One region of the Brevibacillus sp. SAFN-007a genome, then DNA from elsewhere that is predicted to be linked to it. Evidence: riboswitches for the same ligand, from Rfam matches in the RefSeq annotation. Region 1 holds a riboswitch; the other holds the start of a gene.
What was found. Region 1 has a riboswitch for S-adenosylmethionine ahead of metH (methionine synthase). Riboswitches for the same ligand answer to the same signal wherever they lie in the genome.
Positions count from the first base shown of each region.

Region 2: linked by a shared signal. The riboswitch ahead of ACTHO6_RS08195 (homoserine dehydrogenase) and the one ahead of metH (methionine synthase) in region 1 are both predicted to bind S-adenosylmethionine.

Region 1 covers NZ_JBQCKK010000001.1:375,406-383,427, forward strand. Annotated here, with positions in the region: gene ACTHO6_RS01880 (hypothetical protein) at 8-502, opposite strand; gene ACTHO6_RS01885 (hypothetical protein) at 582-740, shown strand; gene ACTHO6_RS01890 (YjcZ family sporulation protein) at 759-866, opposite strand; SAM riboswitch class I at 1,070-1,170, shown strand; gene metH (methionine synthase) at 1,289-4,735, shown strand; gene ACTHO6_RS01900 (bifunctional homocysteine S-methyltransferase/methylenetetrahydrofolate reductase) at 4,779-6,644, shown strand; gene ACTHO6_RS01905 (phosphotransferase) at 6,723-7,709, opposite strand; gene ACTHO6_RS01910 (mismatch-specific DNA-glycosylase) at 7,788-8,022, opposite strand, start outside.
Region 2 covers NZ_JBQCKK010000005.1:51,247-59,268, forward strand. Annotated here, with positions in the region: gene ACTHO6_RS08185 (VOC family protein) at 1-491, opposite strand, end outside; gene ACTHO6_RS08190 (CapA family protein) at 570-1,712, shown strand; gene ACTHO6_RS08195 (homoserine dehydrogenase) at 1,745-3,007, opposite strand; SAM riboswitch class I at 3,087-3,194, opposite strand; SAM riboswitch class I at 3,458-3,564, opposite strand; gene ACTHO6_RS08200 (cyclase family protein) at 3,663-4,286, opposite strand; gene ACTHO6_RS08205 (Gfo/Idh/MocA family protein) at 4,273-5,325, opposite strand; gene zwf (glucose-6-phosphate dehydrogenase) at 5,495-6,994, opposite strand; gene ACTHO6_RS08215 (saccharopine dehydrogenase family protein) at 7,364-8,022, shown strand, end outside.

The DNA of each region.
Region 1 (8,022 bases):
ATGCAACTTACTCTTCGGTTTTTTTCAAAATCTTGTCGAGTTCGGCGAAATATTGCTTGGTCAGCTTTTCTTTTTCCTCCGCGCTCATATTTTCCGCGTTCATCCACTGCTGCTTGTAAAGCTCCAGCTGCTCCACCATCGCCAGTTCGGCAGCCGCTTCCTCTTCCAGATCGTAATTCTCGGACGGATCAAACGGAATCAGGCGATTGTCGTTGCCGCTGCGCAGGTAGGGGGATCGCCAGTTGTCCGGGAAGCGGTACGGCTGCTCGCCGAACAACAGTCCCAGGACGTCATCCGAGTCAATCGGCAGGAAGTGGTCGTAGTCGTCTCTGCGGCCCCCTTCCGACAGGTTGATGTGGGACAAAAAGTAGCGCAAATAGTGGTCGCCTGTTGCGGTATGCTTGACGATTGAGTAGGTTTCAAATTCGGAGGTTTCCAGTACTTTCACGGTCTCGATACAGGACAGGAATTCGTCCTTTTCGCGAGCGAACAGAGTGTCCATCATTGATCGTTCCTTTCATGGGTTGGGGTAAGCCTCATGATAGCAAAAGCCTTTCTTTCTGACAATGAAGGCATGTCCGATGAGCAAGTCAACGAGCAGACGCCACCACCTGCTTGCCTGTCACATGGCTGTAGCTTGTCTGTTTGGGCAAAGACGGCGTGAGCGGGCAGGCTTCCTGGCGGCAAGCGACATGAAAAAAGAGGCTATCCCTTCAAGCAGCAGCCTGGGAGGGGGATAGCCTCTTCCTGTCATTTACTTAGCAGTCGTCGTTCGAACACCCAATAATGACCAGCAGGATAAACAGTACGAGCACCAGTGCGAAGCTGTCTCCAAAGATGCCATTTCCGCAGTACGATGTACTCACGTTTGTTCCCCCTCCTTTCCGTTATGCTACAGTCTATACACATACGCACAGATTGGCGTGGGCGGATGCCCGGTAAGAGCAAAAATGGGCGCGAAAGAGCGGGAAGAGCGCGAAGAATAGACAAATTCTCAATTGACGAAGACTTTTCGCGGTGTTAAGATACTTTCAAACCTGAAAGTCAAAAATGGAATAACATGGTACAACTCTTATCAAGAGAGGCAGAGGGACTGGCCTGATGAAGCCTCGGCAACCGGTTAAAATCCGGTGCCAATTCCAGCAAAGCTACGGCTTTGAAAGATGAGAGGATGGTTCAGGCGCAAGTGTATCCGCGGACAAATCCTCTTCTTTCTCAGGAAGAGGATTTTTTGATGCAAAAAAACGGCTGAGAATAAACCGACGCAAGGGAGAAAAGGAGCACGTCAATGAAACCCACTTTTCGCGAACAGCTTTCCCGGAAAATTCTGATTCTGGACGGTGCGATGGGCACCATGCTGCAGCAGGCGAACCTGACCGCCGATGATTTTGGCGGCGAGGCCTACGACGGATGCAACGAGCTGCTGAATTTGACCAGACCCGATGTGATTCGCTCCATCCATGAAAAATATTTGGAAGCGGGCGCGGACATCGTGGAGACCAATACGTTCGGGGCAACCTCGGTCGTGCTGGCCGAGTACGACGTGGCGGACAAAGACCTGGAAGTGAACATCGCCGCCGCCCGTCTGGCGAAGGAAGCCGTCGATGCCTACTCCACAGCGGAATGGCCGCGCTACGTGGCAGGGGCCATGGGACCGACGACGAAAACGCTCGCGCTGACAGGCGGCGTCACGTTCGAGGAGTTGGTCGAGGCTTACTACCGGCAGGCAAAAGGGCTGATTATCGGCGGCGTCGATGTCCTGCTGCTGGAGACGTCGCAGGATACGCTGAACGTCAAGGCAGGCGGGATCGGCATTCGCCAGGCGTTTGAAGAGCTGAAGGTAGAACTGCCGGTGATGCTCTCCGGAACGATCGAGCCGATGGGCACGACTCTGGCCGGACAAAACATCGAAGCGTTCTACGTCTCGCTGGCGCACCTGAAGCCCGTGACAATCGGCCTGAACTGTGCGACAGGGCCGGAATTCATGCGCGACCATTTGCGCACCTTGTCCGGCTTGGCGCAATGCGGGGTGAGCTGCTATCCGAACGCGGGGCTGCCGGACGAGAACGGGCATTACCACGAGACGCCGCAAGGGCTTGCCGCGAAAATGCGCGCGTTTGCCGAGCAGGGGTGGCTGAACGTGGCAGGCGGCTGCTGCGGAACGACTCCGGAGCATATCAGAGCCATGGCGGAGGCGCTCAAAGACTGCAAGCCGCGCCAGGCCGTCCGCGAGGCCGTCAGTGCCGTTTCCGGGATCGAGGTGGTCTACGTTGAGGACGACAACCGTCCACTGCTGGTCGGAGAGCGCACAAACGTCATCGGCTCGAAAAAATTCCGCGACCTGATTGCAGCGGGGCAGTACGAGGAAGCGTCCGACATCGCCCGCGCCCAGGTGAAGCGCGGGGCGCACGTCATCGACACCTGCCTGGCCGACCCGGATCGCGACGAGTATGCGGACATGGAGAAGTTTTTGCCCTTCGTCGTGAAAAAGGTCAAGGCTCCGCTCATGATCGACTCGACGGACGCGAAAGTGATGGAGCTTGGCTTGCGTTATTCCCAGGGAAAAGCGATTCTCAACTCGATCAATCTGGAGGACGGACTGGAGAGATTTGAGGAAGTGGCGCCGCTGATTCGCAAGTTCGGAGCGGCCGTCGTCGTCGGAACGATCGAGGAGGCCGGGATGGCGATTACCCGCGAGAAAAAGCTTGCGGTCGCGAAGCGCTCGTACGACATATTGGTCAACCAGTACGGCATTCCGCCGCAGGATATCATTTTTGACCCGCTTGTCTTTCCCGTAGGGACGGGGGATGAACAATATATCGGCTCCGCGCGGGAGACGGTGGAGGGGATTCGCCTTATTAAAGAAGCGATGCCACAGTGCAAGACGATTCTCGGCATCAGCAACGTTTCCTTCGGTCTGCCCCCGGCGGGACGGGAAGTGCTGAACGCGGTCTTCCTGTACCATACGACACTCGCCGGACTTGATTTTGCCATCGTCAATACGGAGAAGCTGGAGCGCTACGCTTCCATTCCGGAGGAGGAGCGAAAGCTGGCGGAAGCGCTGCTGTTTGAAACCAACGACGAAACACTGGCGGCCTTTACGGAGTTTTACCGCCAGAAGAAAAAGGAAGTGCGCGTGGAAGCTTCCACGCTGACGCTGGAAGAGCGACTGGCCCGCTATGTGGTGGAAGGCTCAAAGGACGGACTGGTCGACGATTTGAAGCTGGCACTGGAAACGTACACGCCGCTGGAAATCATTAACGGTCCGCTAATGGCCGGGATGGAAGAGGTCGGCCGGCTGTTCAACGGCAACCAGCTCATCGTTGCGGAAGTGCTGCAAAGCGCGGAAGTCATGAAAGCCGCCGTTTCGTTTTTGGAGCCGTTCATGGAAAAAAAAGATTCCGCGTCCAAAGGCAAAATTTTGCTGGCGACCGTCAAGGGCGACGTGCACGATATCGGCAAAAATCTGGTGGAGATCATTTTGGCCAACAACGGCTACCACGTTGTGAACCTGGGCATCAAGGTGCCGCCTGAGCAACTGATTGACGCCTGCCGCAAAGAGAAGCCGGATGCGATCGGCCTGTCAGGGCTGCTGGTAAAATCGGCCCAGCAGATGGTCATTACCGCCCAGGACTTGCGTGCCGCGGGCATTGACGTACCGATGATGGTCGGGGGAGCGGCGTTGACCCGCAAGTTCACCTCCAACCGAATCGCGCCCGAATACCGCGGGGTTGTGCTGTACGCCAAAGACGCGATGGACGGCCTCGACCTCGTCAACCGCCTGCAAAACCCGCAGGAGCGGGAGCGGCTGATCGCAGAACAGCAGAATCTGGTCGAAGCGGCTGCGGCCGCACAGCCTGTCGTGCAGGAGAAAAAAGCGCCGCTCCCGGCGCGTTCGGCTATCAGCAGAACGGTTCCGATCCACCTGCCGCCGGATTGCGACCGCCATGTGCTGCGTCAGTACCCGATCAGCCACTTGCAGCCGTACCTGAACTTGCGCATGCTGCTCGGCAAGCATCTCGGCGTGCGCGGCAATGTGGAAAAGCTGCTCGAAGCGGGCGACGAAAAAGTGCTGGAGCTGTACGGCATCGTCGAAGCTCTCTTGCAGGAGGCGAAGCAGCACGGAACGATTCGCGCGCATGGAATCTACCAGTTTTTTCCTGCGCAAGCAGACGGTAACGACATTCTCGTCTACGATCCAAGCGATCACAGCAAGGTGCTGGAGCGGTTTTCGTTCCCGCGCCAGCCGGAAGAGCCGTATCTGTGTCTGTCTGACTTCTTGCGTCCGGTAGAGAGCAAGGAAATGGATTACGTCGGCTTTTTGACTGTGACGGCAGGAGGCGGCATCCGCGAGCGTTCGACCGAACTGAAGGAGCGCGGCGACTACTTGCGCTCGCACGTCCTGCAAGCGCTGGCTCTGGAGCTGGCGGAGGCGTTCGCCGAGCGGATTCACCACATGATGCGCGACGTCTGGGGAATTCCGGATCCGGCAGAGATGACCATGCTGGAGCGCTTCGGCGCCCGTTACCAGGGCATTCGCGTATCGTTCGGCTATCCGGCTTGCCCGAACCTGGAGGATCAGGCGCAGCTGTTCCGTCTGCTGCGGCCGGAGGATATCGGCATTCAGTTGACAGAAGGCTTCATGATGGAACCGGAAGCTTCTGTATCCGCGATGGTTTTTGCCCACCCGGAAGCGCGTTACTTTAACGCGGGTCCGTCGGTGTTTGAAGGATAGACGATCAATCGTCGATATGAAAATTAGGAGAGAAGGGATTGAGTTGACGACGAGCAAGAAAGACTTACGCGCGTATTTGCAAGATCACCTGCTGGTCGGAGACGGAGCCATGGCAACCCAGCTGCATGCGCTGGGTGCCCCGGTTGGTGTCAGTTTTGAAGAATTGTGTATATCCAACCCGCGCGTGGTGCATGAGGTCCATGCGTCGTACTATCAGGCAGGGGCGCGTCTCTTGGAAACGAATACGTTTTCGGCGAACCGGGACGCGCTCAGCCGCTACGGCCTGGAGCACAAGGTAGCGCGGATCAACCGCCTTGCCGTGGCCATTGCCCGCGAGGCGGCCCAGGATGATGCGTATGTAGCAGGCAGCATTGGCTCGATTTTGGCCGGGCGAGTCAAGAAAAAGGTACTGGATGAGTATCGGGACCAATACGAGGAACAGGCGATTGCCCTCCTGCACGCCGGGGTAGACGCGCTGATTTTGGAGACGTTCCTTGATCTGGAGGAGCTTTTGCTCGCCGTCGAAGTCATCCGTCCGTTGACCGATGTGCCGGTCATCGCCCAGCTGGCCACGCTGGAGGTAGGGCGGACGCGCGACGGCTACTCGCTGACGGATGCGTTTCCCCAACTGAAAAAAGCAGGAGCCGATATCATCGGGCTGAACTGTCGGGTGGGACCGGCTGAAATTTTGCGCTCGTTTGAAAGTACGATCTTCCCGGACGATTCGCTGCTGTCGGCGTTTCCCAACGCCGGACGGCTGGGAATGACGGATGGGGAGTACGCCTTCAAGTCGTCTCCCGACTATTTTGCCGAAAGCGCCTTGCGCTTGCGCGACCAAGGGGTTCGCCTGATTGGCGGCTGTTGCGGAACCACTCCTGCGCACGTGAAGGCGATGGCAGACGCGCTCGCCTCGCAACAGCCGAAAGCCCGCGTGAATCCGCCGGTTGCTGCGAGAGAGCGCCCGCACATTTCCGTGGTCAGCACCCGTGAGCGGGAAAAGCCAAGCATTGTGGAACGGGTAAAAACAGGCACCACGATCATCGTCGAATTTGACCCGCCGCGCGATCTCGACGCCGAGCAGTTTTTGGACGGCTGCTGCGAGCTGCACAAGGCAGGGGCGGATGCGATTACGCTGGCAGACAACTCGCTTGCGACGGTGCGGATGAGCAACATGGCTCTCGGGGCGCTGATGAAAAACAAGCACGGGATCGATCCGCTGCTGCACATTGCCTGCCGCGACCGCAATCTGATCGGGCAGCAGTCCCATCTCATGGGACTGCACGCTCTCGGTATCGACCAGATTCTCGTGATTACCGGCGACCCGTCGCGCTTCGGCGATCTGCCAGGGGCCAGCTCGGTGTTCGATGTCACGTCCTTCGACCTGATCCGCATGGTGAAGCAGTTGAACGAAGGCGTTTCCTTCTCGGGACGTCCATTGAAACAAAAGGCCCAGTTTATCGTTGGCGCAGCCTTCAACCCGAACGTCCGCAACATGGCGGCAGCCGTTGCCCGGCTGGAAAAGAAAGTCGAGGCAGGGGCCGATTATATCATGACCCAGCCAGTATACGACGTCGAATCGATTCGGCTGGTACACGAGGCGACCAAGCACATCGGGGTTCCGGTCTTTATCGGAATCATGCCGTTGACCAGCTCCCGCAATGCGGAGTTTCTGCACAACGAAGTTCCGGGCATCAAGCTTTCGCAAGAGGCGCTGGAGCGGATGAAAAAGGTGCAGGGTCCGGCAGCCAGACAGGAAGGAATCGCCATCGCAAAAGAGCTGATTGATGCGGCCGTCCGCTATTTCAACGGCATCTACCTGATTACGCCCTTCAACTACTACGAGATGGCTGCGGAACTGATTGCCTACGTGCGCCAGCAGAGCGCTCTGCTCAAAACGGCCCAGCCCTAGAAGGCTCCCGCTGCCACCCGCTTTTTCACCCTCTGGCCAACAGGCCCTCGCTTCAGACACAGGCAAAGCCCTGGTCGTTTACGCGAGGGCTTTTAGTTGGTCGAGCATGTACGCGGTCTTCAATGCTTCGCGTGTGCAAAATTGGTGAATGGCCGCCGCATCCATCTGCTCGTACTGCTTCATGCGCAAAAAGCGTTCCAGCATGTGCGGAAAGGCGAGATCGACAAACAGCAGGTGCAGCTGCTCGGTAGACAGCGGATTTTCTTGCAAATAGCCGCGCAGCAGGGAGACAAACAACTGCTCGTTCCAGTCCCCCTTCTTGCGCATGGCAAGCGAAAGCACGCGGCTGATGTCTTTGGAAGGAAAGTCGTAGCGGACATCTTCCCAGTCGATAATCGCGATCCGTTTGTTGCGTGCGAGCAAATTGCCGTTGTTGAAATCGCCGTGGCAGAGAAAGTGCCTGTCAAGTGGCGTTTTTTTCCACTTGGCGAAATAGGCGGACGACTTCAACTGCTCCCGTGCCGTCTCTCCGGCCTGGCGAAAATAGGGGAGGTACTCGACGATTGTGGAGAAGCGCGGCTTCTGTTTGTCTTTGTGCCGTTGTTCCCACTTTTCCAGGGCGGCCAGGTCTGTTTTGTATTCCTCCGACCATGTGGGGGCGCCGTTGTACAGCTCGCCGTGCTTGGAGGTAAAGCCGAGCGAGCTTTTGTGAAACCGCCCCAGCACAGCGCCGACCTGCTCCAGTCTGGCGGGCGAGTTGTAGGCGATTTTCGGCCAGGACAGCCACTGATGGAGGACGAACAGATTGCCTTTCCAGACGATCGAACGCTTGCTGCTTTTCGTCCGCTGAATACCGGGGATGAGGATGCCCTTTTTGCGCAAATACGCTTCGGCATTCAGGATGAAATGCTGGCGCTCTTTCGGCAAATATGAGATTTTGCCGATGAATTTGCCTATAGAGGTATCGAAAAAAACAACGAGCGATTTGGGCGTTTCGCGAAGCTTTTCGTGGTGCGATACGGTCAGGGCGTATTTTTGCTCGATCTTGCGGATGAGGTCGTTCATCCGGTTTGCGCCTCCCTTGCGTGTAAGAACGTACGATTATCGTACGCCCGAGGGAGCGCGGAGTTGACACAAACCGGCTCAGTCGCGCGGCACAGGCAGCGGATGCCAGTTCTTTTCCCGCAAAAAGGCGCTAAGCTCGGCGAATCTGGCGATTTTCTCCGCGCGCGTGTAGGACGCATTGGCGCCACTGGTGGACGGGATCACGAACAAATAACTGCCCGCCCAGTCCGTGGTGCCGAAAGCTTTTTCCGGCTGCAAGCCGAGCGAGACAGCCGCTTTCTTTTGGCCCGTGGCATGGCGAAAGGCGGTGATC
Region 2 (8,022 bases), on a different contig from region 1:
ATGATCCCGCGCTGCGTCAAATCTGCCTGGCGCTCCTCGTCTGTCTCCTGCCACTCAATCAAAAACGGCAGCTTTCGCGCAGTCTGCGGGTCTTCGGCAAACAGCATGCGCCAGCGCAAGGTTTTGCCGTCGTCTCTTATGCGGCTGCCGTCTACTGGCCCTGTCAGCTTCAGCCCACGCGCGCGAAATCGCTCCACCCACCGATCCATTTCGCTGGTGCGCAAGGCGATTTGTCCAAGCCCTTCCCCAAGCTCGTGCTCCGCGACCAGCTGCGCGATGAGCGGATTGTCGGATTGCTCGGCAACGACGGCATCCTCAACGGCCAAAAACTCCACATACGACAAGCCAAAATAGCTGAGACTGTTCCACGTCCCCCACTGGGTGTGCCTGCCTCCCGGTACAGCGTGAAACCCGGCCTCGCGAAACAGCCGCGCTGCTTCTGCGGGCGGACGATGGACAAAATGAACCAGATGGTCAAACGACAATGGCATCTTTTTTCGCCTCTTTTCGTAGTACCTTGTATCCTGGATAAAAAATACCAGCTTTTCGTTAGCAAAGAAAGGAGACACATGAACGAAACGAATCTCAGCCGGAGGCGCTCCCGGCGAAGGCAGACAAAACCGAAGTGGCTTCGGGCAGGGAAAAACACGCTGCTTTTCAGCTTGCTCGCCGTCCTCGGGGCAGGCGCTTATCTCGGCTTCACGGCGCTCGGCAAACATGAGGCTCCCGCAGACAATCCGGCACCAGCGCCGGTCGCTACTCCAGAGCCGACTGTCCGGCTCAGCTTTGTCGGGGACGTGATGATGTCCGGAAATGTGGAAAAAGTAGTAGGAGAAAAAGGCTACGCCTACCCGTTCACGCATGTGCGCGAGCTGTTTTTGCAGGATGACTACACCATCGCCAACCTGGAGACGCCGCTTACGACCAGAGGAACTCCCGCCGACAACAAAGCGTACGTCTACAAGTCCTCCCCTTTGGCTGCGCCTGCCATGCAGGCCGCCGGAATCGACGCGGTCAATCTGGCGAACAACCACTCGATGGACCAGGGCGTAGACGGCTTGCTCGATACGTTCGCCGCGCTGGAGGAACACCGGATCGCCTATGTCGGGGGCGGGGTCGATGCCGCTCGCGCCTACGCGCCAGTGTTTGTGGAGAAAAACGGTATCAAGCTCGCCCTGCTCGGCTTCAGCCGGGTCATACCGGAAGTGGGCTGGTTTGCGCAAAAAAACGCGCCGGGACTGGCGGGAACCTACGATCCCGCTCTGGCGGTAACAGCCATCCAGCAGGCAAAAGCACAGGCTGATCTCGTCGTGGTGATCGCCCACTGGGGCAAAGAGCGCGAAGATTTTCCCGTCGCGCACCAAAAAGAACTCGCCAAAGCGTACATCGACGCAGGCGCGGACCTGATCGTCGGCGGTCATCCGCACGTGCTGCAAGGCTTTGAGCAGTATCGTGGCAAATGGATCGCCTACAGTCTGGGCAACTTCATTTTCACGCGCTCGACCGAGCCGAAAACATGGGAAACGATGGTGCTGCAAGCAAGCTGTACGAAAGACGCCGTCTGCGACCTGACGATGCTTCCCTTCCACGCCGAACTGGGACAAGCCGTACCAATGGACGTCACAGAGGGAGCCGCCTTGCGCAAGCGAATCGAATCGCTCTCGGAAAATGTCCAGATTGACCCAGACGGTCGCGTGCAGGCCCGCTCATGAAAAGCGGGCGCGACCGATTGCCGGTTTTCCTTTTACGCTGATTCAAGCAGCGGGAAGCAGCGCACAGCCAGACCGAAATCGCGTGTCAGCATTTCCTCGTGCTCTTCGCAAATCCCCGTTACGATCAGTCCTGCCCGCAGCACACCGCCCAGGTCGAATTGCACTTTCAGCTTCGTCACATTCACGCCCGACTCGCGCAAGAAATGCAGGACGCGATCAGGGGTCGCGGCGGGACACGAGCCTTCGAGATAACACAGCACGCGTTCGTCCTGCGCCTGATTCGGCTGCGCTACCGCCGTTTGTTCCTTCCAGGCCGGATGCGGAGTAAATGGCTGCGTCAACAAATACGCCAAGTCTTCCACAACGGCGCTTGCGGTTGGCAGTTCCCCTGCGCCTCTGCCCGTAAACAGCAGATCGCCAACGATGTTTCCGGAAAGCTGTACAGCGTTGAAGGCATCCTGGATTTGCGCCAGCGGATGGGCGACAGGCAGCATGGTCGGCTGAACGGAAAGCCGGATTCCCTGCTCCGTTTTCTGCGCCTGGGCAATCAGCTTGATCCGGTAGCCCAGCTCGCTTGCGATGCGGATGTGGCCGGGAGACAAATCCGAGATTCCTTTGCGCACGACATGGGTAAGCGGCAGCGATTCGCCGTACACAAGCTGCGCAAGAATGTACAGTTTGTACATCGCGTCGTATCCTTCCACGTCAGAACGCGGGTCGGCTTCCGCATACCCCAGCTCCTGGGCCTGCTTCAGCACTTCCTGATAGGGCAGCTGCTCCGCTTCCATTTTCGTCAGGATGAAGTTCGTCGTGCCGTTGAGAATGCCGCGCACTCCGTGTATATCGTTCGTGCGCAGAAACTGCCGCAGCACGCTCAAAATCGGAATGCCGCCCGCCACACTCGCCTCGTAGGCCAAATGAACCTGATGCCGGTTGGCCAAATCGACCAGCTCTGTGCCGCGTTTGGCAAGCAACTCCTTGTTCGCGGTCACCACATGGCAGCCTTTTTCGATCAGGGCGCGCACGTAGTCGTACGTCGGCTCGACGCCCCCCATGACCTCGACAACAATGTCCACGTCACTTTTCAGCACCTCCTCAAAATCTGTAGTCAACAGCGCGGGATCTACCTGAACGGCCCGTTCTTTTTCCGAATCGCGGACCAACGCTTTGACAATCTCGATTCGTTTGCCCAATCGAGCGGCCAGCTTTTCCTGCTGCGACCGAATCGTTTTGATGACGCCGCCCCCTACTGTTCCCAAACCTAGCAACCCTACCTTGACTACGCCTGCGCTCATGTCTACCACCTCATCGCCCATTTTCGTAAAAAGAAAAAACCTTCCCGCTAAGAAGAAGGCTTGCATCGACGAATCCCTCTCCTTATCTCCCAGGACGCTTCCGCCCTGCAGGAATTGGCACCTTGTTGCAGCATGCAACGGTTGCCGGGCTTCATCGGGCCAGTCCCTCCACCTCTCTGGATAAAGAACATGTTGAATTTTTGCTCTTTCTTCTCTAAGGAAGCGGCGTAGCCATTGCCTGTTGCCAAGCAAAACGTCCAGCAGGCTGCTTCCCCGCTTTTTGTCCATCCCTGTACAGGAACGCTCCGAAATGATTGCCGCCCGGACTGGACGCTTCCTCCTCCGTTTACGTTTCCGCTTGGGCATTTGCAGACCTGCCGCATAGTCGAACATCAAAAAAACCTTCTTCGCTAAGAAGAAGGTTCGCCTTGACTGCTACGATGGACCCGCTTCTTATCTTTCGAGGCGAAAACGCCCCGCAGGAATTGGCACCTTGTCGCACATGCAACGGTTGCCGGGCTTCATCGGGCCAGACCCTCCACCTCTCTGGATAAGAACTGTGTTTGTTGTTGAGCCTATTCTAAGAAATTCCATCGGATTCGTCAACAAAATTCTTTCTGTGCCCGCCGTAAAAAGGCGTCTGCAAATCGTCCGCCTATGTTCCCTGCCAGCCTTCAAACAGCAGCACCCTTGCCGGAGCCGCATCTGTACCAATCAGCTTCAACGGGGCCGCGACCATAAAGTAGTTTCCGGCAGGCACTTCGCGAAGCCGCAATCCCTCGATCACAATGACGCCTGCGCCAAACAATGTCTTATGGGTCGGGTGTCCTTCCTGGCTGCGCTCAATCCCCAGTGCATCTGTGCCGACGCCGCGCACGCCCTTTTCCGCCAAATACTCCGCGCCGTCTCGGGCCAAATAGACGAACTCGAACGAAAAGGCATCCTCCCACGAATTTTTCGTTTGAAACAGGACAAACTCTCCGGGGGCAATGTCGCAGCCTTCCAGCTCCGCCCGCCCGATCTTGTCCTGCACATGCGTCAGGTCGAGCACGCGGCAGTTTCCTACCAGCTTTTCCAGCGGAATGCTTTCCAGCGTCTCGCCACCCTGCACCATGTGCAGCGGTGCGTCCACGTGCGTGCCAGCATGCACATCCATATCGATTCTCGATTCGGTTACATAGCCGTTGGTTGCGGACAAAATCCTCGGCTGCTTCTCCGGCTTGTTTTTGTACACCGTCATCCCTTCAAAAATAGGCGCGGTCACATCATACATTTTCATTGCCCTTCGCCTCCCCGTTTCGCTCGTTTTTTCCTGTCTCCGTCGGCCTGCTTCTTCCTCGCAGATCGGCCGGAAAGACGACGCCGATTTGTCTTCTCGCCTCGTCCATGACTTCCATCGTCCATCTGGAGGCTGCATGAGAATTCGTTGTCGACTCTCTGGCGCCCACCGCAGCCAGCCGGATGAACTCCCTGATTTCGTAATGCATGGGTGGCAACGTCTGGGGCCTGGTCACATCCTCGCTCCTGCCGTCCCGGTAGCGAATCTCGATGCGTGTCAGGTGGTTGATTTTATCAATCACCATCGTGGCATCCTCCCCCTGAATCTCTGCCGGCTGATAAGAAGTCGTAATCTTGGAAAAGCCGAGGATGGCATCCATCTCTTCGTACTTCAACAGCATGCTGCCCGCCCCGTCTACCCCTGACGCCAACACGACGCCTTCCGCCTTGACCTGCTTGGGCTTGCCAAACAGCACGATCGCAGGATACAGGCAGTAGATCCCGATATCCATCAAGGCCCCGTTGGAATAAGCTGGGTCAAAAGCCCGCTGAACCTCACCCGCACGGTAGGCATCGTAACGGGAGGAATACTGACAAAGGCTGGCGACCAAGCGGCGAATCTTGCCCAGCTTGGGCAAATGGTGCTGAATCGTCACAAAGTTGGGCAAAAGCGTAGATTTGACTGCTTCCATGAGCAGCACATCATGCTTTTTTGCCGCCGCGAGCATCGCCGCTACCTCATCCGCGTTCGAGGCGAGCGGCTTTTCACACAGCACGTGCAGCCCCAAGCTCATGCACTGGATAGCCTGCTCGGCATGAAAGCAATTGGGGCTGGCAATATAGACAGCGTCGATCTGTCCGCTCGCTGCCATCTGTATCGGATCGGTATAGCAAAAAGGAGCCGCGAACTTGTCGGCGAATTCCTTGGCGCGCTCAATCGTTCGCGAACAAACCGCTTGCAGGGAAAAGCCTTCTACCGTAAGACCTGCCTGGATGAATTCCTCTGTAATCCAGTTGGTGCCGATTACGCCAAATCGCATGAATCGCTTTCCCCCTTCTCTTTTTCGCTGGTTCGCCGAAGCTGACGGACTTGACCAGACAGCTTTTTCCCTGGTTCGCCGCAATCGGCAGACTGGCGGACGCTTTTTCGCTGCTTCCACCAAAGCGCGAAGCTCTGGCGGATGGCACAGGCCGCACTCCCGTCAGACTTTACCGATGCGCTGGCTCCAGCTCCCGTTCGGCTACGTGATCCAGCCACCAGGAAAACCCTTCTTCCCGAAGCAAATCGCGCGCTGCCTCAGGCCCGTACGAACCAGCCTCATACGACACAAGCGGGACGAGATTGCGCTCGAAGGCCGCAAGAATCGGCTCCACCCATTGCCACGCCAGGCGCACTTCGTTCCAATGGGCGAAGTAGGTGGAATCTCCGCGCAGCGCATCGAACAATAGCCGCTCGTACGCTTCCGGAACGTCCTTGTGGCCTGAGCTGAAATCAACCGTGACCGGCTCAAGCTTGTCGCTGTGGACCGGATTTTTACTATTCAACTGCAAGGCGATTCCTTCTTCGGGGTGCACGTTGATGATGAGCAAGTTGGGCGCTGTCTTTTCCTGCTTCTCCCGGTAAAGCCGCTCCAAAGGGTTTTTGAATTCGATGACGATACGGGTTGCTTTTTCCTTCAACCGCTTTCCTGTGCGAATGTAAAAAGGCACCCCGCTCCAAAACGGATCGTCAATCCAGACCCGTGCGGCTATATACGTTTCCGTCATGGATGCAGGCGATACTCCAGGCTCGTCCCGGTAGCCGACAACCGGAGTCTCTCCGATTCGCCCCGCGCTATACTGGGCGCGAACGACGTTTTTCGCCACGTCTTCTATGGCCAGCGGCCGCACAGCCTCCATCACCTTGCGCTTTTGCGCTCGAATATCTGTTGCCGTGATCCGCTTGGGAATGTGCATGGCGACCATCATCAGCATTTGCAGCATGTGGTTTTGCACCATGTCGCGGAGTGCCCCGGCCTGCTCGTAATAGGCGGCCCGCTCCTCCACGCCAACCGTTTCGCTGGCTGTGATCTGCACGTTTGCGATGTGCCGATTGTTCCACAGCGCGGCAAAAACAGGGTTGGCAAACTCCAGTGCCTCCAGATTCTGGACCATGGCCTTCCCCAAGTAATGATCGATCCGGTAAATCTCTTCTTCGGAAAACGCTTTTGTCAGCTTTTGATTCAGGTCTTCAGCCGATTTCAGGTCCCGTCCAAACGGCTTTTCGATAATCAGGCGCTTCCAGCCTTTTGGGGAGCCCAAGCCGCTTTGGCGGATGTTGGCCGCAATGACCTCGAAAAACTCGGGCGCCACCGACAGATAAAACATGCGATTTTGCGGGAGGTTGAACTCCTGTTCCCGTTGCTCGATCCGTTCACGCAACGTCGCGTATGCCGCTTCATCCGTCACATCGGCTGCTACATACGAAAACGCCGACAAAAATCGCTCCAGCAGCTCCCCGTCGATCTCGCGACGGCGGGAAAAATCCCGGATGGACTGCTCCACGCTTTGTCTAAACGCTGAATCAGACCAAGCCCTCCTGCCCACTCCGACAACGGAAAAGGCGGCAGGCAGCTTTTGATCGACATACAAATTGAACAAGGCAGGAAAGATTTTGCGTTTCGCCAAATCTCCTGTTGCACCAAAAAGGACAAAGCTCATCGGTTCCATATGCGTTTCCTTCCTTCCGTACGCTTGCCATGCGGAATACATGGGTGGTACACACCGTTATTATTAGAGAAAACGTTCCCTTTATCAAGTAAAACACGAGAAAGAATTGTTTTTTCGATCTCACGCTGTCACGGCATGGGACGCGAGGAACAGGTCATATACATGTACTATTCACCTTGCTTCCCTGCATGCAGTTGACGCTGCCAGAACCCGAAAAGGAGGTTTCCATGATGCTTTCGTTTTGTCCCCGCGAGCCCATTGATGATGAGCTGGCGGGCGTCTATCACCGCTCGTCTGTTTCGTTATCCGGGCAAAAATGGCTGTTTCGAATGCGAAGATAGCAGAATTGTCACCAGGGAGGGGGACTCTATGCGAGTCGCGATCTTAGGAGTAGGCGGAGTCGGACAAGTAAGCGCGTGTGAGCTTATCAAATCCCGTTTTGTGACCAAACTGGTCCTGGCCGATATATCCATCGGCCCTGCGGCAGAGCTGGCTCTGGAGCTGCGCCGGGAGACGGATGTGGATATTCAGGTAAAACGCGTGGATGCTCGCGACGTGTCCAGCGTGCGATCCATTTTAGGCGACATCGACCTTTTGCTTCATATCGGTTTGCCGGAAAACAACCTCGCTGTCATGGAGGCTTGTCTGCATACAAGAACGCATTATATCGACACCGCTTCCTGCGGTCCGCAATGGCTGCAAAAGCAGCTGTCCTGGAACGACCGCTTTCGGGAAGCGGGAATTTTGGGGATTATGGGCCTTGGCTGTGACCCCGGGTTTTCCAACATCGCTGCGCGTTACGCCGTCGATGCGCTCGATGAAGTGGACGCCATCCTGATTCGGGACGGCGATAATTCCGTCGTCGATTACGACGGTTTCTGCTCTTATTTCAGCCCGCAGACGGCCATTCAGGAGTGCCTCGCGAAGCCCAACTACTGGACCGCTTCCAAAGGCGAGCAGTATTACCCTACCCCTTTTGCCAACAAGGAGGAATTTGAATTCCCCGAGCCGATCGGCTGGCTGGACTG